DNA from 3 places in the Pseudomonas tructae genome. Region 1 is predicted to be linked to each of the others. Evidence: riboswitches for the same ligand, from Rfam matches in the RefSeq annotation. Region 1 holds a riboswitch; each other region holds the start of a gene.
What was found. A riboswitch is a leader RNA that binds a small molecule or an ion and turns the genes downstream of it on or off. The one in region 1 is predicted to bind cobalamin.

Region 1 (7,513 bases):
GGTGTTGATGATCAGCGCGGCATCGACCTGGTCCAGCCAGTCTTCCACCTGTTGCAGGCAACCGGCTTCCTTGAGGCTGGCCACGGCGATCGGCAAGGGATTGAGCCCGGCCAGTTGCAAACGCTCGCAGAAGGTATCGATAAAGGCGGTGTTGGCCGCCTGCAAGTGCGAGCGGTAGAACAGGATCGGCACCACCGGTTGCTCCACCTGCCACTGCCCGAACCAATCCTCCAGCACTGCAGCAGCCTTGCGCGGGTGATACACCGCCGTACGCGGCAACTGTTGCGGCTCGCTCCAGGGGTAGTCGCACGCCAGGTACTGACTGGCCAGGCAGTTGAACAGGTTCAGGGCATTGGCCTTGCCGCCCTGGCGCAGAAAGTGCCAGAGCCGCTCGGCCTGATCGGCCGGCACCGTGCTCAGGCTGCTCAGTTCCGGGTCCGGGCGGTCGTCGCCCGGCACCAGGATCAGCTGTACACCACGGGCTGCCAGTTCCAGCAACTGCTCCACACCGTAGCGCCAGTAGCCGACGCCACCGTGCAACGACACCAGGATGACCTTGGCATGACGCAAGACCTCGTCGACGTAAAGGTCGACCGAGGCGTGATTCTGTACCTGCATCGGGTTGGCCAGACGCAGGCTGGGGAAATCCTCGGGCAACTGCTGGGCGGTTTCGGCCAGCAGTGCCAGGTGCGAATCACCGCTGCAGAGGATTACCAGCTCGGCCGGGGTCTGGCCGAGGTCGGCAATGCTGTCGTCCGGTACAAAGCCACCGGGCTGGGTCCGCAGCAGGTGCATGACTCAAGCGCCCAGGGCAGCGCGCAGGCTCGCTTCCAGTTGCAGCGCATCCAGCTCCTGGCCGATCAGCACCAGGCGCGTGGTACGCGGTTCTTCGCTGCGCCAGGCGCGGTCGAAATGCTTGTCGAAACGGGTGCCCACGCCCTGGATCAGCAAGCGCATCGGCTTGCCCGGAATCGCTGCGAAGCCTTTGACCCGCAGGATGCCGTGCTGCACCACCAGTTGGGTCAGGGCGTCGAGCAACAGGCTTTCATCGGCTTGCGGCAATTCGATGGAGATCGAATCGAAGGCATCGTGGTCATGGTCGTCGTGATCGTCACCGTCATGGTGCGAGTCGTGGTGAGTACGGCGCCCATCGATGTGCGCCTCGGACTCGGCGCCCAGGCCCAACAGCACGTCCAGCGGCAGACGGCCGCTGCTGGCTTCGATCACCTTGACCGCTGGCGGCAGCTCTTCTTCGACCTCGGCGCGAACCTTGGCCAGGTCATCGGCAGCGATCAGGTCGGCCTTGTTCAGGACCACCAGGTCGGCGCTGGCCAGTTGATCGGCGAACAGCTCGTGCAGCGGCGATTCGTGGTCCAGGTTAGGGTCGAGTTTGCGCTGGGCGTCGACCTGATCCGGGTAGGCGGCAAAGGTGCCCGCAGCAACGGCCGGGCTGTCGACCACGGTAATCACCGCATCAACCGTGCAGGCGTTGCGAATCTCTGGCCACTGGAAGGCTTGCACCAGTGGCTTGGGCAGGGCCAGGCCGCTGGTTTCGATGAGGATGTGGTCCAGGTCGCCGCGACGGGCCACCAGCTCGCGCATCACCGTGAAAAATTCTTCCTGCACGGTGCAGCACAGGCAGCCGTTGGCCAGCTCATAGACGCGGCCGCTGGCCTCTTCTTCGGTGCAACCGATGCTGCACTGTTTAAGGATTTCGCCGTCGATGCCCAGCTCGCCGAACTCGTTGACGATCACCGCGATGCGCCGCCCCTGGGCGTTGTCGAGCATATGCCGCAGCAGCGTGGTCTTGCCCGAGCCGAGAAAGCCGGTAACGATGGTGACGGGGAGTTTGGCCAGTGTTTTCATGTCGATGCCCTTGGCAGGATGGCGGGCATGCGGGACGATCGCCAAAGGTGTCACGCACCTGGCCTGTTCGCCACCGGATCACCCCGCCCGGTTGAATGTCGGAAACTGTTCGAGGCAGGTCTCCTGGCTTGCATTGCACCGGCCCCGGGGCCAGTCGCACGACGCCTTCCCGCAAGGCTTGCAGTGGCTGTGTCGAACGCTTGAATGCTTACAGTTGCGGGGGCAGCCGCGGCTTGAACCGCGTTCCCGTCTTAGCTTCGGCCAACGCCGAAGAACCTCGAAGCGGCTAGGCTACGCAGTGCCCGGTGAGCGGTCAACTGCTGTCACGATTGACGCCTGCCTGCGCCCGTGATTTGCTAAGGCCATTCGTTTGGGTGCCCTGTAAGGGTGAAACTGGGAAACCGGTGCGTCATACGCTTCTTTATTGAGGTGTACGACAAGTCCGGTGCTGCCCCCGCAACGGTAAGTGAGAAAAGCGTCAGTACCACTGTGCCCGCTGTCTGGCATGGGAAGGTGACGCCTGTGGTGTGGCCACCTGCCCCACCCTCACCAGCCCGGAGACCGGCCCAACGCTAGACCGAACAAACCCGCGGTGGGCGGGCGCTGTTGCAACCCCTGGGCGAATCGCGTGCAGGGGCTCGCTGCGCTTGCCTGTTGCCGACAACACCAAGAGGAAAGCGCCATGCGTACCAGTACCGCCAGTCATTCAGCCGTTACCCCTTCAAGCCTCAGCCAACGCCTGCTGGTTGCTGTCGGCGCTTCGCTGCTGGGCCTGTGCCTGGTGTACTTCGCCGGTTTCTCGCACATCGAAGCGGTGCACAACGCTGCCCACGATACCCGCCACAGCGCCGCCTTCCCTTGCCACTGAGTGCTGCCCCGATGATCAAGCGTATTGCCAGTACCGCAGGCTTTACCGGCCTGCTGGCCGCCCTGCTGCTGACCCTGCTGCAAAGCTTCTGGGTCGCGCCGCTGATTCTTCAGGCGGAAACCTATGAAAGCGCCGCGCCAGCGGTCGAGACGGCCCATGAACATGCCGCCGGCACCGCCGAGCATCATCACGACAGCGAAGCCTGGTCGCCGGAAGACGGCTGGCAGCGGGTGCTGTCGACCACCGGCGGTAACCTGGTGGTGGCGGTCGGTTTCGCCCTGATCCTTGCCGCGCTCTACAGCTTGCGCGCACCGAAGACGGTGATCAGCGGTGCGCTCTGGGGCCTGGGCGGCTTTGCCGTGTTCTGCCTGGCACCGACCCTGGGCCTGCCACCGGAACTGCCGGGCACCGCTGCCGCCGACCTGGCCCAGCGTCAGGCCTGGTGGGTCGGTACCGCTGCCGCCACTGCGGTCGGGCTCGGGTTGATTGTGTTCGCTCACAACTGGCTGCTGAAAGCTCTGGGCGTGGTGCTGCTGGTGGTGCCCCATGTGATCGGCGCGCCGCAACCTGAGGTGCACCAGATGCTCGCCCCAGAAGCCCTGGAAGCCGAGTTCAAGGTCGCATCCCTGCTGACCAACGCCGCGTTCTGGCTGGCCCTGGGCCTGATCAGCGCCTGGCTGTATCGCCGCTCCAGCCAGGCCTGACGGGATGCAGTTGTACCTCGGCCTGGGTTGCCGTCGCGGCTGCCCGGCCGACGCCCTGGGTGAGTTGCTCACCCGCACCCTGCTCGCCCATGACCTGCCGCCCGGCGCGGTCATGGGCCTTGCCAGCATTGACCTCAAGCACGACGAACCCGGCCTGCACGCGCTGGCCCGGCGCCTGGGCGTGCCGCTGCTGTTCTACAGCGCGGCGCAATTAGCCGCATTCGAACACCACCTGAGCCATCGTTCTGCTGTGGCCTACCAGCACAGCGGCTGTTATGGCGTGGCCGAAAGCGCCGCCCTGGCCCTGGCCGCGCAGTTTGCTGGCCAGCCACGCCTGCTGGTACCGCGGACCTTGCAGGCCGACGCCAGCCTGGCATTGGCCTGCAGCAGTGATTTTCGCTGATAATCAGCGCTTTCCAGCCAAGGACACCCCATGACCGTCTATTTCATCGGCGCCGGCCCCGGCGATCCCGAGTTGATCACCGTCAAGGGCCAGCGTCTGATCCATCGTTGCCCGGTGATCATCTATGCCGGCTCCCTGGTGCCGGCCGCCGTGCTCGAAGGGCACAGCGCGCAGACGCTCATCAACAGTGCCGAACTGCACCTGGCGCAGATTATCGAGGCGATCAAACAGGCGCACGACCAGGGCCTGGATGTGGCCCGGGTACACAGCGGTGACCCGAGCCTGTACGGCGCCATCGGTGAACAGATCCGCTACCTGCGCGAACTGGGTATTCCCTATGAAATCATCCCAGGCGTTACCGCCGTGGCCGCCAGCGCCGCCCTGCTCGGCTGCGAACTGACCCTGCCCGACATCGCCCAGACCGTGATCCTCACCCGCTATGGCGACAAGTCACCGATGCCCGCAGGTGAGCAACTGGCCGACCTGGCCCGTCACCGCAGCACCCTGGCGATTCACCTGGGGGTCAAGCACCTGGAGAAGATTGTCGAGGAACTGCGCCCGCACTACGGCGGTGATTGCCCGATTGCGGTGGTTCATCGCGCTACCTGGCCGGATCAGGACTGGGTGCTGGATACGCTTGATGGTATTGTCCGGCAGGTACAGGCCAAGGGTTTTCGCCGTACTGCACTGATCCTGGTCGGCCGGGTACTGGCCAGCGACAGTTTTTCCGAGTCGGCGCTGTATCGCGCCAGCCATGCCCATCTCTATCGCCCCTGACAAAGGATCTGATCATGCTCGAACTGCGCCCCAACTGTGAATGCTGCGGCACTGACCTGCCCGGCGACAGCCAGGATGCCCTGATCTGCTCGTTCGAATGCACGTTTTGCAAGGATTGCGATGAGCGTCAGCTCAAGGGCCAGTGCCCCAATTGCGGCGGAGAGCTGGTCAAGCGACCGGCGCGCTCGGCGGCCAAGCTGGTCAACAACCCGGCCTCGACCCAGCGGATCGTCAAGGAACACGGCTGCACAAGCCACTGAGCTAGTGGGAGCGGGGTTGCCCCGCGATAGCTTTCTGTCAGCTATATCGCTTCGCGGGGCAAGCCCGCTCCCACAACAAGTCCGCTCTGCTCACGGGGTCTGGTACTGGCTCAGGTATTTGTCCAGGGTCGCCTTGTCGCCACTGTCATCCCCCGCCACCTGCCACAAGCGCCGCTCGATGCCCTGGGCCAGCAGGTGCCCCACCGCTGCCTCGATCGCCGACAGTACGCACAGCTGCGCCGGCTCGTTGGTGGTGTAGCCGACCTCGGCTTCCAGCAGTTTCTTGAATTCGATGAACTTGAACACCCCGGCGCTGCGCCCGACCGAGTAGATGGTCTTGCTGGTCATGACGTTGGCCAGGACCTGGCCGCTGCGCACGTCCACCGCCCGCAGGTTGACCGAGACCTGGTCGACCCGGTACTCGCGCGACAGGTCGATGCCCAGGTAACGCGCGCCCTCGCCGCCACTGCGCACGTTGGTGTCGTAGGCAATGATGCCGCCTTCCAGCATCAGGTTGGCCGCCTGCAGCGGTGGCAGTTCACCAAGGATGTTCACCGGGGTGTCGGGCTTTTTCTGCGAGGCGCGGATGATCTTGCGTTCGGTCAGCAGGTTCTGCAGCCCCTCGCGTTCGAGTACCACGAACCAGCCGCTGGCCTGCAGGGCATCCATCAGCATGCTTGCCGCACCCTGGGTGACGCTGGTGGAAAACGAGCTGGCCGGGGTCGGTTTGTATTGCCCGGTCTGGTCGCGAAAGCCGTACACCACCGCCATCAGCCGGCCCTTGGGCCGCGGCATGTTGAGCAGGTCGTAGTAGGTCGAGGCGCGTGGCGTCAGGGTCGGGCTTTCGCTGTCCTGTTCGGCCGACATCGGCTCGCGCAGGCTGCAGCCTTGCAAGGCGGCCAGGATCAGCAGTGTGCTCAGAAATCGTTTCATGGCTGTTTCTCCCCGTTGTCCCGCCCCGTCAAGGGGCCAGGCCGTTGACCTGGATTTCCGAAATCTCACCGGTGACCCGGTCGGTGACCTGAATACTCAAGGCCCCCGAGTCGTCGATGACATTGATGATGAAGGCGTCGGTCTGCAGGCTGCCGGTATTGCCGTTGTTGATGTTGGTCAGCAGTTGCGACAGCAGGCGCGATTCCAGCTGGCTGGTGAAGCGCTCCAGCGCCGAGGTGCTGGCGAAGGCCGAAGCGCGGTCCTTGATCGCCGGGTCGTCGTGATCGTTCTGCGCCTGGGCGTTGTTGAGCAACCAGGTGCCGTTCAACGGGTTGCCGCCGAACGCCGGGTTGACCGGGGTGTAGACCAGCTCCGTGGCGCCGGCCTGGCTGCCCAGGGCGGCCAGCAGCGCGAAGGCCAGGCGGCGGGTTTTGTTATTGTTCATAGCTCGTCCCTCTCCAGATCAGTGGTGTCCTGCAGCAGCATCTGCAGCTTGCGCTGGATGATCTGCGCCTTGACCAGGTCCGCAGCCTCGTAGGCGGCGTCCTTGAGTTCGGTGGTGTTGGGTGGCAGAAAACGCCGGTACATCACCCGTTGCTCGTACTCGACCGTCACCAGGCTGCCCCAGCGCGGGTCGGGCCGTTCGCGTACCACCAGGTTGAAATCCAGGCGGCTGGTGGCACGCAGTCGCTCGGCGAAGCTGTAATAGAAGTCATGGCCGATGTGCGAGATGGTGTTGTCGACGATAAAGCCCATCATCTCGTCCTCGGCGCCGCCCCGGGCGGTGCCGGCCAGCAGCACCAGGGCCAGGGCGCAGGCACTGAGGCGGTTCATTGCCCGGCTCCCTGGGCCAGGCCCTTGCGCGCACCCGCTGCGGTTTCGGCAAAAGCTTTTTCGGCAACGAACTGCCAGTCGCTGTAGTGCTCCAGGCCCTCGAACTCGGCCCACTGCGCGGCAAAACCGCTGCGCTTGCGCGGCATCGCCTGGGAGCGGCTGTAGACGCCAGTGATACGCCCATCGATCGAACGCAGCAGGCCCCAGTCGTCGCTGTGGGTCATCGGGTCCGGGTACAGCCTGCGCAGGTGGCGCCTGGGGTCGGGGTAACGGTTGTCTTCGAGCAGTTCTTCCAGGCTCTGCGGGTACTGAGCGAGTCCCGGCGAGCTGCGAAAGTAGCTGCGCAAGGCCTGGGCGTACTGCGCGCCGACCCACAGCAGCTCGCGTTCGCGTTCGCGCTGGGCGACGCTCGACCACAGCGTGCCGGTGGCCGCCAGGACCATGCCGGTGACGGCGATCAGCAGCAACACGCCCAGGTAGGTGAAGCCTGCCTGCCCGGCCTTACCACTCGGCATAAAGGCTGCCATCACGGGCCCTCCCGGTTGAGCCGCTCTTGATGTCGGCCACTGAACCTGCGACACCTTCAGGCGGCGCTACCACCTGCCACAGGTCGCGGCGTTCGGTGATCGGGTCCAGCGGCGCGCCGCGCAGGTAACGCTGCTCCACCAGTTGTTCGAGCGATTCGGGGTAGCGGCCGGTATCGCCGTAGTAGTGGTCCAGGGCCTCGCGCATCACCGCCAGGCTCTGGCGCAGAGTGGCCTCGCGCGAGGTTTCCAGGCTGTTGAAGTAGCGCGGCATGGCGATGGTCATCAGCGTGGCGATGATCGCCATCACCACCAGCAGTTCGATCAGGGTGAAGCCCCGGCTA
Region 2 (7,513 bases), 770 kb from region 1:
CAAGCATGCAGCGTGCGCTGCCACCGCCGATGCGCTCGATATGGTCGATGTTCACCACCACCGGATGGCTGTGCCGCTCCACCTGCTGACGCTGTTCGGGGCTGAGCGAGCGCCAGGCACTGCGCGACATCACCAGCAGCGGCTGGCCTTGCTTGTCGTGGACTTCGAGCATGTTGCCGGCGAAGCCTTCGAGCTGGTCGAAGTCCAGGGCCAGGATGTCCTTGCCGGTGTCGCGCAGTGAGTGCTCAAGGGCACGGCGCTCGTGGGCCTCGGGCAGCGCCTGCAGGCAGACCAACGAGAGCCCGCGGCCGACGCTCATCATCACGTTGCTGTGATAGATCGGCGCCTGCTGGCGGTCGACGGCGTGGAACAGGCACAGGCGATAGTCGAGCTGTTCGGCGAACAGGCGCAGGGCCTGGGTGTGGGTACGCCCGGAATGGCAGGCGTAGCTGATCCGGTGCTCGCGATCCAGGACCATGCTGCCGGTCCCTTCCAGATACATACTCTGCTGTTCCAGCGGGCTCAGATCGATGGTCTGACGGACTGCGAAGCGCTCTTCGAGGACCTTGAGTACACCCTTGCTGCGCTCCAGGCGACGGTTCTGGCCTTCCATCGGGTAGAGCACCAGGCTGCCGTCGGCGTGGCTGCTCCACCAGTTGTTGGGAAAGATCGAATCGGGCGTGTGCGGCGCCGGGGTGTCTTGCACCACCAGGACGTCGACGCCGTGCTGGCGTAGGGTGTCGACATACCCATCGAACTCCTGCAGCGCTTTATGCTGTGCCTGCTCCGGGTCGAGCAAAGCCTGCTGAAAGCGGTTGTTGAGGGCAGTGTCCGGGTTGAAGGCGAACCGCGCCGGGCGGATCATCAAGACTGTATTTGTTGTTTGCATCGAGGCACGCATCCGGGGTGGGCTGTGTGCTTATTGTCGATGTGATCAAGGATAAATCCCGGCTGAAGCGCGTTGGGCGCTCAGCCGGTAAAGCTGAAATAGTGGGTTTGGCAGCGGAATCTGCTGTGATGGCTCACGGCGGGTCTTGCTTGAAGGCGTGCAGCTGTCGGGCCAGGCCCAAGGCGGTACTGGCACTGTGTTCGCCGGGCAGCAGGTGGGTGAAGGGCAGGTCGATCAGGCGATTGTCGCGCACCGCCTGCAGGTGCGAGAGTGCCGGGTGCTTGCCCAGGAAGGCGCGCTTGCTGGCAGCGGGCGACCACACGGCATCGGCAAGAATGATCACGTCGGGGTCGGCGCGCAGCAGGCTTTCGGCATCGACCGTGACCCGGTTCTGCTCGATCTCGGCATACAGGTTACGCCCGCCCGCAGCTTCGATCAGTTGGGTAATGAAGCCTCGCTTGCCTTCGCTTTGCAGGCCGTTGACCTCACTGTCGAGGTAGAACACCGAAAGGGGCTCGCCTTGCCCGGCGATGGCGCGTGCGTCAGCCAGGTCCTGGCGCTGGCGGTCGATCAGCTGGTTGGCCCGGGCCTCGCGTTGCAGCAGGCGACCGAGGGTGCGCAGGTCTTGCTCAACGGCGGCAAAACCGTTTTGCGCTGCTGGCGTGCAGGCGTTCTCCAGCAGATAGGTATCGATGCCGTTGGCCTTCAGGGTCGTGCGCGGGGCTACGCCGTCGCTGTCGCGAAAGGCACTGGCAAAACCGCCGACCAGCAGGTCATAACCCTGGGCGTAGACCACCTCGGTCGCCGGGTAGCGGCGCGACAGCAGCGGCACGCCGCGATAGCGACCGCTGGCCAGCGCTTGCGGGTTGTCATCGATGTAACTGACGGCGGCGAGTGCTGGGCCGGCTTCAAGGGCCAGCAGCAGGTCGGCCGCATGCTGATTGAGGGCCAGGATGCGCTGCGGACGCTCCGCTGCCAGGTGCCAGGTCTGCCCGCAATTCTGAAAGTCGAGGGCCATCGCGCTGCTGCTCATAACCACCAGCAAGCTGGCGCTGACCCACCTCATGACAGCTGGCCATTGAGCAGCAGTTCGGGCACCGGCTGGCCCTCGATCAGGTGCACGCGCACCAGGCGTTGCGCCTCTTCGGCGTTGGCCACCCGGTACCAGCAGCGGTCCGGGTACACCGTCAGCACCGGGCCGAGGTTGCAGGGGAATTGGCAATGGCTGCGGGTCAGCAGCACGCCGTCAGTGGTTTCGATACGGTTGGCCACCAGCAGCTCGCGACGCAGGACTTTCCACAGGGGCAGGGCACCGCGTTGCACACAGCGCGGGCCGGTGCAAAGCATAACGTGACGGCTATGTTCGGGGATCTGCGACCACTCGGGTTTGCTCTGGATCTGCTCTTCGGCGAGGCGGCCGCGGCGACGCTTGGGGGGTGTTGCTGTCATGGACTTCTCGAAAAAATCGCGAAGCGCACAGCAGGGTCCCCGGCCAACACGCGCCAGAGAGCCGGCTCGTGCCCGCCCTCCGCAGGTTTGCCTGAATGACTGCGTGCAGTCGTGGGGCTTCAGGCCGGTCTCCGGGCTTGCGAGGCGTAAAGACATTCACCTTCCCATGCCCGTGGGCACAGTGGTGTATTGAATGCTTCACTCGCTTACCGTTGCGGGGGCAGCGCCGGACTGGTCGATAACGACGCACCGGCTTCCCGTTTCACCTGACGCACGGCGGCGGCAGGCACCTGAAACTGGCAGGCATCTGACCATCAGCCCAGGCGTTCGTCAACTGCGCAGCCATGGCCCTGGGCGTGCAGGCGCTTGTACAAGGTGGTGCGGCTGATGCCCAGGTCCCGGGCCAGGGCCGAGATATTGCCATTGAGGGCCTGCAGGCGTTGGCCGAGGTCGTCGGTCTGGGGCCGTGGCGTCAGTACTGGCGCCTGGGGACTTGCGGCAGACAGCTCGGCAAAGAAGCTGTCCGGCAGGTGTTCCACGGCAAGCGCGTGCTTGCCCGCCAGGGCCAACGCCACCTGGAGCACGCTGGCCAGTTGGCGCAGGTTGCCCGGCCAGGGGTGCTGGAGCAGCAGTTCCAGCACCTTGCCGGGTATCTGTGTCGGCACCCCGGGGTCGCGGTACTGCTGGTGTATCTGTTCGATCAGGGCCAGGCGGTCGCTGCGTTCACGCAGCGGCGGCAGCACCAGGCTCAAGCCTGCAATGCGGTAATACAGGTCCTGGCGAAAGTGACCCAGGCGCACCTGGTCGGCGAGGTGCTGATTGGTCGCCGAGATCACGCGGATATCCACCTGGGTCGCTTCGCCGCTGCCCAGGGGCTGGATACTGCGGGTCTGCACAAAGCGCAGCAGACGAGCCTGGGTCGGCAGAGGCATGTCACCAATTTCATCGAGGAACAGTATGCCCTGGTCGGCCTTGCGGATCAGGCCGAGGTTACCCTTGTGATGGGCGCCGGTGAACGCGCCTTTCTCGTAGCCGAACAACTCGGACTCCACAAGCTCCGCAGGGATCGCCGCGCAGTTCACGGCAATCAGCGGTTGATTGGCGCGGCTGCTGGCACGGTGCAGGGCATTGACGAAGACTTCCTTGCCGGCCCCGGTTTCGCCTTCGATCAACAGCGGGATGTCTTTTTCCAGCATTACTGCAGCCTGGGCCAGGGCCTTGGCGATGCGCGGGTCGCAACCTGGCGGGGTACGGCTGAGCGCTGCGCCCTTTGGGGGTTGGGTCGGCGCATGCAGCAAGCAGTGAAAGCGGTTGCGACCGGTCACTTGCAGGGCAAACGGCTGCTCGTTGCGGTGAGCCAACAGCTGCGCCAATGGCGTTCTGAAAAGCTGCTCCAAGGTGCACTGCAACGGATTTTGCCCAAGCAAACTGTCGGCCCGGCGATTGGCCGCCAGGACCCGGCCCTGATCATCGAACAGCAGCAGCCCGGCCCATTGACTGTCGAGGTTGTTGGCGCCGGTATTGAAGCTCAGCTGTTGGTAATCCGCGGCAAACCGCGCAAGGATCAGGCGGTTCTCCAGGCTCTGGCTCATCATCCGCACCAGGCCCTGGGTTTGCGCCGCAGGCAGGTAGCTGTCGCTGGAGGCATCAAGTACGCCGATCAGTTGGCGTTCGGCGTCGAACAACGGTGCGGCGGCGCTGGTCATGAAACGGTTGAGCTTGAGAAAGTGCTCATCCTGGCTGACATGCACGGCTTCGCCGGTAGCCAGGGCGGTGCCGATGGCGTTGGTGCCCACCCCTTGCTCCCGCCAGCAGGCACCGGCATTGAAACCGTGACGCTGGCGCGGCTCGATGAAGCGGCGGGTACCCCAGGCCTCGAGCAACTGACCCTGGTGGTCGCTGAGCATGATCAGGTAGCTGGAGTTGCCAAGCAGGTGCGCGTACTGGGGCATCACCTCGTCACGGGTGGTGCTCAACAGGGCCTGCTGGCGTTCGAGCAGTTCGCGGATGTCAGCGTTGGACGCTTCACCGAATTGCGGCAACGACTGGTGCTCCAGGCCATAGTCGCGACAGCGCGCCCAGGAAGCCTGGATGAGTTGCGCGTGGCTGGTGCTGGATGCGGCCATGGGCCCGTCCTCTGCCGGTGGCAGCGTTGTTGTTTTTGTGTGATCCAGTGTTGTTCAGTCCTGTTCATTGTCAATTTCACAGCTGTTCATTGCTGTTCAGCAGTGAACAGTGCTGAACGGCCTGGTTTATGAAAGTCGTTTACCGACAAAGGCTTGGTGTGCGCTGGCACGAATCTCGCTCTATTGCAGGCGCCTGCCCGAAAACAACAAAAAGGCCGCGCCATGTCGCTCTCCCTCGAACATGTCAGCCGTACCGTGGATAATCAAGTGTGCATCGACGATGCTTGCCTGCGTTTCGAGCCCGGTTCGTTCAATGTCCTGCTTGGCCGCACCCTGGCCGGCAAAACCAGCCTCATGCGCCTGATGGCCGGGCTGGATCGTCCGGACCGTGGCCGGGTGTTGATGAATGACGAGGATGTCACCGGCCGCCCGGTACGCCAGCGCAATGTGTCGATGGTCTATCAGCAGTTCATCAATTACCCGACCCTGAGTGTGTTCGAGAACATTGCCTCGCCCTTGCGCCAGGCACGCATGGCAGAGGACCTGATCCGCGAGAAAGTCCAGCAGACCGCGCAGATGCTGCGTATCGAGCCGTACCTGCAACGCTTGCCGTTGGAACTGTCGGGTGGCCAGCAGCAACGCACAGCCATGGCCCGGGCACTGGTCAAGGATGCCGAGCTGATCCTCTTCGATGAGCCGCTGGTGAACCTTGACTACAAGTTGCGCGAAGAACTGCGCCAGGAGATGCGCGAGCTGTTCGCTGCCCGCCATTGCATCGCTGTGTACGCCACCACTGAACCCAACGAAGCATTGGCCCTGGGCGGCACCACCACGATCCTTCATGAAGGGCGCATTGTGCAGAGTGGGCCCACTGCCCAGGTCTATCACCAGCCGCGCACGGAGTTGGCGGCCGAACTGTTTTCCGAGCCGCCGATCAACCTGATGCCCGGGCGCATCAGTAGCAATGAAGTGAGCTTTGCCGGTGCTGTGCATTTCGCCATGAACGCTGACCTGCAGCGTATCGGCGATGGCGACTATCGCTTCGGCGTGCGCCCGAGTCATATCAGCCTGGTCCCCTCCAACGACGATGACCTGGAACTGGCGGTACTGGTTGAGCTGGCGGAAATCAGCGGCTCGGAAACTTTCCTGCATGTGCGCAACGAGCACTTTCGTTTGGTGCTGCACCTGCCGGGGGTGCACGAGTACCACGTCGATGCGCCGATCCGGGTGTTCATCCCCACCCACAAGCTGTTTGTCTTCGACCTGGCCGGGCAGTTGGTGCAGGCGCCGGGCCTGCGTGAAGCGAGGGTAGCCTGATGGCCGAGATTCGCCTGCAGCAACTGGCTCATAGCTACAGCCGCGATCCGCAGGGCGCGGACGACTATGCCTTGCGCGAGCTGGAGCATGTCTGGGAGCAGGGTGGTGCCTACGCTTTGCTCGGGCCGTCGGGGTGCGGCAAATCCACCTTGCTCAACATTATTTCCGGGCTGCTCAGCCCCTCTCACGGCCAGGTTCTGTTCGATGGCAAGGTGGTCAACGAACTGTCGCCGCAGGCGCGCAATATTGCCCAGGTGTTCCAGTTCCCGGTGGTCTACGACACCATGACGGTGTTCGATAACCTGGCTTTCCCGCTACGCAACCAGGGCCTGGATGAAGCGCGCATTAACCGGAAGGTGACGGAAATCGCCGAGGTGCTGGAGCTGGGCAGCCTGCTGAAAAAGAAAGCCCGCAACCTCAGCGCTGATGAAAAGCAGAAGGTCTCCATGGGCCGAGGCCTGGTGCGCGACGACGTCTCGGCGATCCTCTTTGACGAGCCACTGACGGTGATCGACCCGCACCTGAAATGGAAGCTGCGGCGCAAGCTCAAACAGATCCATGAACAGTTCAATATCACCATGATTTACGTCACCCACGATCAGCTCGAAGCGTCGACCTTCGCGGACAAGATCGCAGTGATGTACGGCGGGCAGATCGTCCAGTTCGGCACTCCCCGCGAGTTGTTCGAGCGCCCGCGTCATACCTTTGTCGGCTACTTCATCGGCAGCCCCGGGATGAACCTGATTAGTGTGCAGGCGCAGTCCGGCGGGGTCGGATTTGCCGGCATCCACCTGCCGTTGCCGCTGGAGTTGCAGGAACGTTTGGGCGCAAGCGGCGCTACCCACCTGCAGGTGGGCATCCGCCCGGAATTCATTCAGGTCTGGGACGCGCCGTTCGATGAAGGCTTCAGTGCCAGGGTGGAGGATATCGAGGACTTGGGGACCTACCGGATTCTCACCCTCGACCTGCAAGGTGTGCCACTCAAGGTGCGCCTGGGCGAGGACCGTATGCTGCCAGAGGATGAGGTATGGATAAGCTTTCCGGAGCAGTGGTTGATGCTCTACGCCGATGACGTGCTGCTGGAGGCCCGGCCATGAACAAGGTGCCCAACAACAAGGCCTGGTGGCTGGTGCTGCCGGTGTTCCTGCTGGTGGCGTTCAGCGCCGTGGTGCCGATGATGACCGTGGTCAACTACTCGGTGCAGGACATTTTCGACCAGTCCAGCCGCTACTTCGTTGGCGCCGACTGGTACCGTCAGGTGCTGCTGGACCCGCGCCTGCACGACTCGCTGTTGCGCCAGTTCGTCTACTCGGCCTGCGTGCTGCTGATCGAAATACCCCTGGGGATCGCCATCGCCCTGACCATGCCGACCAAGGGCCGCTGGTCGTCCTTGTGCCTGATCGTCATGGCCATTCCGTTGCTGATCCCGTGGAACGTGGTTGGCACCATCTGGCAGATCTTCGGTCGTGCCGATATCGGCCTTCTGGGTGCTTCGCTCAACCAGTTGGGGATCAACTACAACTATGCCGCCAACACCATGGACGCCTGGGTCACGGTGCTGGTGATGGACGTCTGGCACTGGACTTCACTGGTGGCGCTGCTGTGCTACTCCGGCCTGCGCGCGATCCCCGACGTGTATTACCAGGCGGCGCGCATCGATCGCGCTTCGGCCTGGGCGGTGTTCCGCCATATCCAGTTACCGAAGATGAAGAACGTGCTGCTGATCGCGGTG
Region 3 (7,513 bases), 1.6 Mb from region 1:
GGCGGCGCGAGCCACGGCAGTTTCATCGAGTTCGCGGGTTTCACGGCTGACCAGATAGCCCACCCGCTGCCGCGCCTTTTCCAGATCACCCTGGCGCAAGGCTTCGGCCACTGGCGTCACATGTTCACCAAGGCTGCGCAGGCCCAGGGCGCAATACAGCGCCAGCACTTCAATCAGCCAGCCGATGTACGGTAGCCAGGACAGCAGCATGGCGAGGAAGGTCAGCGGCACCACGGCCAGGAACCAGGCCGTAACCCCATGACTGCGCCAGCCACGCCCGCCGGCATTGAAGCGTTGCTCCAGGCGCGCAGCGAGGCGCCCGAAGGCCACCAGTGGATGCCGGCGTTTGGGCTCACCCAGCAGCGCATCCAACGCCACCCCGGCCACCGTCAGCAAAGCCACACTCATCAAGACTCTCCCCACTGGTTTTCAAACAACAATTCATGCAGCGGCCGCGCCGTGGCCCAGCCTTCGAGCACCAGCATGGGTGCCGGGTAGAACACCTGCACCGGGCCCAGGCACAGGATCGCCAGCGGTTTGGCGCCGGCCGGCATGCCCAGCAGCGTGGCCAGGGCCTGGGGCTCGAACAACGATACCCAGCCCATCCCCAGGCCTTCGGCGCGGGCCGCCAGCCAGAGGTTCTGGATTGCACAGGACAGCGACGCCAAGTCCATTTCCGGCAAGGTGCGACGGCCGAAGATATGTGCGTCACGCTCATCCATCAGCGCAGCGACCAGCAGCTCGGCGCAGTCGTTGATGCCCTCGACCTTGAGTTTCATGAAGTCGTCGGAACGCTCACCCAGCGCCTGCGCGGTGCGCAGTCGCTCCTCTTCGACCAGGGCCTGGATACCTTGGCGCAGTTCAGGTCGGGTAATGCGAATAAACCGCCAGGGCTGCATCAGGCCAACGCTGGGGGCCTGATGCGCGGCTTCAAGCAGGCGGGCGAGCACTTCAGGGGCCACTTCGCCACCACTGAAGTGGCGCATATCACGGCGCTCGCCGATGGCGCGATAAACCGCAGCGCGCTCGGCTGCGGTAAAAGCATGCTCGTTCATGGACACAACAGCGCCGCCGATGCCTGGGGGTTGGAAGCAAAGTAGAAATGCACGTAGGAAGCCGTCAGCCGGCCGCAGCGGTACACCGCCTCGGCGCCCCGGCCACCGTTGGGGCTCTGCCCACGGGCAATCGGTTCAAGCTCGGTACTGGTTAGCGAATGATGGTAGGTGTGCCCGCGCAGGGTACCTTCCGGCAGCTCTACCGCTTGCAGGGCCAGGGCCGCCAGACGCTTTTGCATCACGGCCTCGCCAGCCAGCAGGCCAAGCAGCTCGGCGCGCTCACCGGCCACATCGGTCAGAGCATCGAGCAGGTAGAGCATGCCGCCGCATTCGGCGAGCAATGGTTTACCAGCGTGATGGTGGCCGCGAATGGCCTCGAGCATCGGTGTGTTGGCGGCCAGCGCCTGGTGATGCAGCTCCGGGTAACCACCGGGCAGATACAGGCTGTCGGCCGGCGGCAAGCTTGCGTCATGCAGCGGTGAGAAGAACGCCAGCTGCGCCCCCATGGCGCGCAACAGGTCGAGGTTGGCGCCATAGGTGAAGGCAAAGGCCTCGTCGCGGGCGACCGCAATGCGCACGCCTTGCAGCAAAGGCTCGATGGCAACTTCGCTCGGCGCGGCGAAGCTCACCGCCGGCGGCAAAGCCGCATCGCAACTGGCACCCAGAGCAGTTGCAGCGGCATCCAGGCGCGCATCGAGGTCGTTCAGCTCACTGGCCTGGACCAGACCCAGGTGGCGGCTCGGCAGCTCGATGCCGGTTTCTCGCGACAGCCCGCCATACCAGCGCAGCCCTTGGGTCAGGCTGCCTTCAAGCAACTGGGCATGGCGCAGGGTACCGACACGGTTGGCCAGTACCCCGGCAAACGGCAGGTCCGGTTGATAACGCGCCAGGCCCAGGGCCAGGGCGCCGAAGGTCTGGGCCATGGCCGTGCCATCGATCACCGCCAGCACCGGTACGCCAAAATGTCGGGCCAGGTCGGCGCTCGATGGCGTGCCATCGAACAAGCCCATGACCCCTTCGATCAGGATCAGGTCAGCCTCGGCCGCCGCTTCCCACAAAAGCCTGCGGCTCTCCTGCTCGCCGACCATCCACAGGTCAAGCTGATACACCGGCGCACCGCTGGCGCGCTCAAGGATCATCGGGTCGAGAAAGTCCGGACCGCACTTGAATACCCGGACCTTGCGGCCCTGGTTGCGATGCAGGCGCGCCAGCGCGGCAGTCACCGTGGTCTTGCCCTGGCCGGAAGCCGGTGCGGCGATCAACACCGCCGGGCAATGGCGCGCATCACTCATAGTTCGACGCCCTTCTGGGCGCGGATGCCGGCCTGGAAGGCGTGCTTGAGCATGCCCATTTCAGTGACGGTGTCGGCCAGTTCGATCATTTCATCCTTGGCCGCACGACCGGTGACGATTACGTGCTGCATTGGTGGGCGGGCCTGCAGGTCGCTGAGCACCTGGTCCAGGTCGAGGTAGCCATGCTTGAGGGCGATGTTCAGCTCATCGAGCAGCACAAAGGCGATCGACGGGTCCTGAAGCATCTGCCGCGACACTGCCCAGGCGGCTTCGGCAGCGGCGATGTCACGCTGGCGGTCCTGGGTTTCCCAGGTAAAGCCCTCGCCCATCACGTGGTAACGCACCTGCTCGGGGAAGCGCCGGAAGAACAGCTCTTCACCGGTGCTGTTACGGCCCTTGATGAACTGCACCACACCGCACTGCATACCGTGGCCCATGGCCCGGGCAAGCATGCCGAAGGCCGAACTGCTCTTGCCCTTGCCGTTGCCGGTAAGCACCAGCAGCAAACCGCACTCGTTGGGGGAATTGGCAATGCGCTCGTCGATCACAGCCTTTTTACGCTGCATGCGCGCCAGGTGGCGTTCGTCGCGTTCGGTGGATTCAGTCATGAGGTTCTCCGCAAACCACTGTCGGCCGACCCGCAACGAACGTGGCAGCCCATGGCTGCACAAAGGGCGCGAAGGAATCGGCGTGACAGATGAATGGATATGGCAGACGGAAAACGCGCAGGGCTGCGGCACAGGCCGGAGGAACCGCGCATCACCCTCCGTGATGCCGTTGACTGTTACAGGCCGGTCTCCGGGCTTGTGAGCGGGGTCATGAACACCCGGGGCCGCGCGCCTTCCCGGGGTTACGACCCCAGTGGCCCTGCGCAGCCTTGACTCACTTACCGTTGCGGGGGCAGCGCCGGATTCGCGCGCCCTGCGCGCCCACCGGCTTCCCTGTTTCACCCTGCCAGGCCACAGCCTGCAGAGCACCTGAAACAAGTCGCGAAGGTTAGAGGGTTGCACCCGGAGCGTCAATGAAAGGCGCTGAACTGGCCTGGATCAATGGCGCCTTTGTCATCTTGTGCAACACTGACTTCAGTGATATCAAATAGCCACAATCTCGGCTGTACTCGATCACAACTACAAGGGAGAGCAGCATGCAAGGCCTGATCATCAATAACCCGCGCCTGGAATTCCTGCGCCCTGCCCTGGAACGCTGGGTCGATTGCATCGACCGCTTCAACCAGACCCTCGGCGATGGCGAGGCGCCCTACTGGCACGGCGCCCAGGCTAACCTCGGCCTACTTTGCGCCGCAGCCTGGCAAGCTGAGCTGGTGACCCTGCAACAGCATCAAAGCCGCAAGCAGCGCGAGGACGGTGACCGTGAAGGCCGCTGCGACCTGTACATTGCCAGCCGTGAAGAAGCCGCCTACCTGCAAGCCAGCCAGCGCTGGCCGAAAATAGCCAAGCTCGACCTCAACAACGCCCTGGCCGAGACTGTATATGCCGCCCGGCAGATCGCCGCGCCGAGCCAGCTCAAGGTTGCCGCGCTGTTCGCCAGCCCCTGGAAAGCCGGCCAGCACGCCAGCCCCGAAGAGCTCCAGGACTTGGTCGACGACCTGCAAAAACACAACGCCTGCGCCATTGCCTGGTACTTCCCCTACGCCTACCGCAAGCTGCACAACGAAGCCGGCCAGTATCACCCCGGCATCGCCCTGCTGCTCAAGCAGGCCTGAAACGGGCGAGATCAGCGCTTACGGCACAGGGTCAAACCATCTCCAATCGGCAACATCGACAAGTCCACCCGCAGGTCATCCTTGAGCTTATGGTTCAATGCCTGAATCGCGCGGGTGTCTTCGCTGTCCGGCTGTTTCTCCAGCACCCGCCCGCTCCATAAGGTGTTGTCGAACAGCACCAGCCCACCATGACGCAGCAAGCGCAGCGCTTCTTCCAGGTAGTGCGGGTAGTTGGCCTTGTCGGCATCGATGAAGATCAGGTCGTAGCGCTCTGCCGGCAGGGTCGCCAAAGTCTGTAACGCCGGCGCCAGGCGCAGCTCGACACGCTCGGCAACCCCGGCCTCTTGCCAGTAGCGCCAGGCCACGGCGTTGTAGCTACCTTCAAGATCACAACAGAGCAACTGCCCGTGCTCCATGGCCTGAGCCATGCACAGAGCGCTGTAGCCGGTGAAGGTACCCACCTCGATCACCCGTTGCGCACCGATCAGGCGCACCAGCAGCGCCAGCAGTTGCCCCTGCTCCGGCGCCACCTGCCAGCGCGCTTCGGGCAGCGTCTGGGTTTCAGCGCGCAAACGGGCGAGCAAGGGTGTCTCGCGCAGCGACACGCTTTGCAGGTAGTGGTAGAGCGAATCGTCGAGGTAGAGCGTCTGAGCGGTCATCGTCTACCTCGAAAGGTTCAGGGGTTGCGCGCCAGGTGCGCAGGCTGCAGCACGCGCTTGGCGTTCAGGTAGGTTTTTTGCCAGTAGCTGTTGGACAGGTAGTCCAGGCGCACCGTTCCGCCGGTGGCTGGAGCATGGACGAAGCGCCCTTCTCCGACATAGATGCCGGCATGGCTGACCTGGGAGCCGCCGTTGGTGGCAAAGAACACCAGGTCACCGGACTGCAGGTCGTTGCGCTCGATGCTCGGGGCGCGGATGCCGATCATTTCACGGGTCGAGCGCGGCAGCGAGATGCCAGCGGCATCGCGGTACACATAGCCAATCAGGCCACTGCAATCGAAACCCGAGTCCGGGGTGTTGCCGCCCCAGCGGTACGGCGTGCCAACCAGGCCCAGGGCGCGAAACAGCACGTCTTCGGCAACCGGGGAGAAATACACTTGCGGGGCCATGATCGCCGGCTCAACCACTTTACGCGGGGCCGGGGCATGACTTGAGCAGGCACCGAGCAGTGCCGCGAGGGAAAGTACAGCGAGGCGCGCCATCATCGCCATGGTCAGAACATCCTGTCTGAAGCCGCTCCGGCTTAGAGCCGAAAATAGTTGAGAATTTAGATTAGACGCTTTCTGTAAACACGCACGGCGACGAGCTTTTCAGCTACGTCGCCGTGATCGAACCTGTCGCAGGATCAGTTGCGCGAGAGGGTAGTCGCAGCCGGAGCCATGGCCAGTGCACGCTTGGCTTCGATGAAGGTCTTGCTCCAGTAGCGATCACCGAGCTTGTCGATGCGCACACCACCGCTGCGGCGGCTGCTGGAGTGGATGAACTGGTCGTCACCCAGGTAGATCCCGGCATGACTGACGCGGCCACGACCATTGGTGCTAAAAAACAGCAGGTCACCAGGCTTGAGGTTGTTGCGAGCAACCAGCGGTGCCTTGACGTTGATCATTTCGCGGGTCGAGCGCGGCAGATTGAGGCCGGCTTCTTCGCGGAACAGGTAGCCGATGAAGCCGCTGCAATCAAAGCCGGTGTTCTCGGAGGTACCACCGAAACGGTAACGGGTACCGATCAGCGACATGCCGCGCTCGAGAATGTTGTCGGCCAGGGCTGGCAGCTGGTAAGGCTTGCTGCTGGCGAAATCTTGCAACTCTGCTTCGGCAGCCAGTTCTTCCTCGAACGTCGCCTGGACGGAGGATTTGGTCAAGGCTTGCGCGGAAACCTGTTGCGGTTGAACCTGCTGCTGCGATACGGGACCGGTGGTCGCGCAGCCAAATAGCAGGGTCACGAGTGCGAGGGGCACGAGGGGTGCGAAGCGATTTAGCATGGGCACGACCGTGTCTGGAATTTAAAGAAGCCGAGACTATGCCTTCTATCGCATCGATTTGCAAATTCAATCGAAAATAATGTGACTTTTATGTGTCGAGGCTCTAGCCCCTGCCTTACCAGCCCAAAGTCTCTTTCAAAAACGGGATGGTGAGCTTGCGCTGAGCCTGCAAGGAAGCCTGGTCGAGGCGTTCGAGCAGGTCGAACAGTGCACTCATGCTGCGGGTACCGCGGGTGAGAATGAAGTGCCCGACCTCGTCGGTCAGGTGCAGGCCACGGCGCGAAGCACGCAATTGCAGGGCGCGCAGCTTGTCTTCGTCAGACAGCGCGCGCATCTGGAAGATCAGCGCCAGGGTCAGCCGCGACTTGAGGTCAGCGAGCTTGATCGGCAACTCCCGGGGCGAGCTGGAGGCCGCGAGCAACAGGCGTCGACCGCTGTCACGCAAACGGTTGAAGAGGTGGAACATGGCCTCCTCCCACTCCGGCTTGCCGGCAATCACATGCAGGTCGTCGAGGCAGACCAGTTCGTACTGTTCAAGGTTATCGAGCAGTTCGACACCGCGGTCGAGCAGTTGCGCCAGGGGCAGGTACACCGCCGGCTCACCCAGTTGCTCAAAGCGCAGGCAAGCAGCTTGCAGCAGGTGGGTACGGCCCACGCCTTGCTTGCCCCACAGGTAGATCAGGCTTTCGGTCCAGCCGGCGTCGGCTTCGCAGAGTCGCTCGACGTAGCCCAAAGCGGCGGCGTTGGCACCCGGGTAGTAGTTGATGAAGGTGGCGTCATCACGCAGACGCACACCCAGGGGCAACTGGATCGGTTTCATGCTGGCTGGGCAGTCCCGAAGAACCGCAAGGGGCCTTTTTTGAAAAGTCTGCAAAGTTTATACCCGTGACGCCGACCGCACAATGCGTTAGCAAAATCAAAGGCTTGCACGGCTTGCGCAGCACGCGGGATGGACATGGGTCAATCCTCCAGCAGTTCCTCTGCACTCAGGCGAAACAGCTCCAAGGGTTGTATCGTAGCGCCCTCGACCGAGCCCAGCTCCTCCAGCGCCTTGTTGACAGCGTCCATTTCGGCACTGCGCCCGGCAACCCGCTCAAAGGTGCTGCGCGGCACGGCAGCGCTCCAGCCATGCTCGAAGGTTTCGTAAGCCAGGGTCAGCGCCGCAGTGAAATAATGCTGGCCGGCCACGGGCACTTTCACCGCTTTGTCGTCCTCATCATAGGCGACGAAGTGGTTGGGCAACGAAACGATCCCCAGGCGTTTGAGCACCACCCAGGAGAACGCCGACGGCACGAACATCGTGAGCTTCTCGGCATCCAGCCGCGAGTAGCCCTGCTGTTGCAGGGCCGCCGCCACGTCGTCCTCGTCGAGATCATCGGCCAGCAGCGGCAATGCGTCCATCACGCCTGCCAATGCGCAGGCGTGGTCCGTTTCATGCTCCATCACGCAGGGTGTCCTTTTAC

Region 2: it holds a riboswitch for cobalamin, as region 1 does, so the genes downstream of both, EXN22_RS10195 ((2Fe-2S) ferredoxin domain-containing protein) here and EXN22_RS13660 (CbtB domain-containing protein) in region 1, are expected to answer to the same signal.
Region 3: it holds a riboswitch for cobalamin, as region 1 does, so the genes downstream of both, cobO (cob(I)yrinic acid a,c-diamide adenosyltransferase) here and EXN22_RS13660 (CbtB domain-containing protein) in region 1, are expected to answer to the same signal.

What each region holds. Positions count from the first base shown of each region.
Region 1 covers NZ_CP035952.1:2,978,993-2,986,505, reverse strand. Annotated here, with positions in the region: gene cobN (cobaltochelatase subunit CobN) at 1-795, opposite strand, end outside; gene cobW (cobalamin biosynthesis protein CobW) at 799-1,866, opposite strand; cobalamin riboswitch at 1,963-2,161, opposite strand; cobalamin riboswitch at 2,221-2,450, shown strand; gene EXN22_RS13660 (CbtB domain-containing protein) at 2,549-2,734, shown strand; gene EXN22_RS13655 (CbtA family protein) at 2,746-3,438, shown strand; gene EXN22_RS13650 (cobalamin biosynthesis protein) at 3,443-3,841, shown strand; gene cobM (precorrin-4 C(11)-methyltransferase) at 3,872-4,618, shown strand; gene EXN22_RS13640 (DUF1272 domain-containing protein) at 4,633-4,878, shown strand; gene EXN22_RS13635 (CsgG/HfaB family protein) at 4,969-5,811, opposite strand; gene EXN22_RS13630 (curli assembly protein CsgF) at 5,840-6,256, opposite strand; gene csgE (curli production assembly/transport protein CsgE) at 6,253-6,645, opposite strand; gene EXN22_RS13620 (type II secretion system protein) at 6,642-7,172, opposite strand; gene EXN22_RS13615 (type II secretion system protein) at 7,147-7,513, opposite strand, start outside.
Region 2 covers NZ_CP035952.1:2,208,868-2,216,380, forward strand. Annotated here, with positions in the region: gene ctlX (citrulline utilization hydrolase CtlX) at 1-889, opposite strand, end outside; gene EXN22_RS10190 (ABC transporter substrate-binding protein) at 1,023-1,955, opposite strand; gene EXN22_RS10195 ((2Fe-2S) ferredoxin domain-containing protein) at 1,952-2,338, opposite strand; cobalamin riboswitch at 2,444-2,647, opposite strand; gene EXN22_RS10200 (sigma-54-dependent Fis family transcriptional regulator) at 2,653-4,464, opposite strand; gene EXN22_RS10205 (ABC transporter ATP-binding protein) at 4,687-5,781, shown strand; gene EXN22_RS10210 (ABC transporter ATP-binding protein) at 5,781-6,878, shown strand; gene EXN22_RS10215 (carbohydrate ABC transporter permease) at 6,875-7,513, shown strand, end outside.
Region 3 covers NZ_CP035952.1:4,561,224-4,568,736, forward strand. Annotated here, with positions in the region: gene cbiB (adenosylcobinamide-phosphate synthase CbiB) at 1-408, opposite strand, end outside; gene bluB (5,6-dimethylbenzimidazole synthase) at 408-1,061, opposite strand; gene EXN22_RS20880 (cobyrinate a,c-diamide synthase) at 1,052-2,347, opposite strand; gene cobO (cob(I)yrinic acid a,c-diamide adenosyltransferase) at 2,344-2,955, opposite strand; cobalamin riboswitch at 3,120-3,343, opposite strand; gene EXN22_RS20890 (hypothetical protein) at 3,492-4,070, shown strand; gene EXN22_RS20895 (O-methyltransferase) at 4,082-4,729, opposite strand; gene EXN22_RS20900 (C40 family peptidase) at 4,747-5,280, opposite strand; gene EXN22_RS20905 (C40 family peptidase) at 5,415-6,050, opposite strand; gene hda (DnaA regulatory inactivator Hda) at 6,166-6,870, opposite strand; gene EXN22_RS20915 (hypothetical protein) at 7,011-7,493, opposite strand; gene EXN22_RS20920 (AI-2E family transporter) at 7,510-7,513, opposite strand, start outside.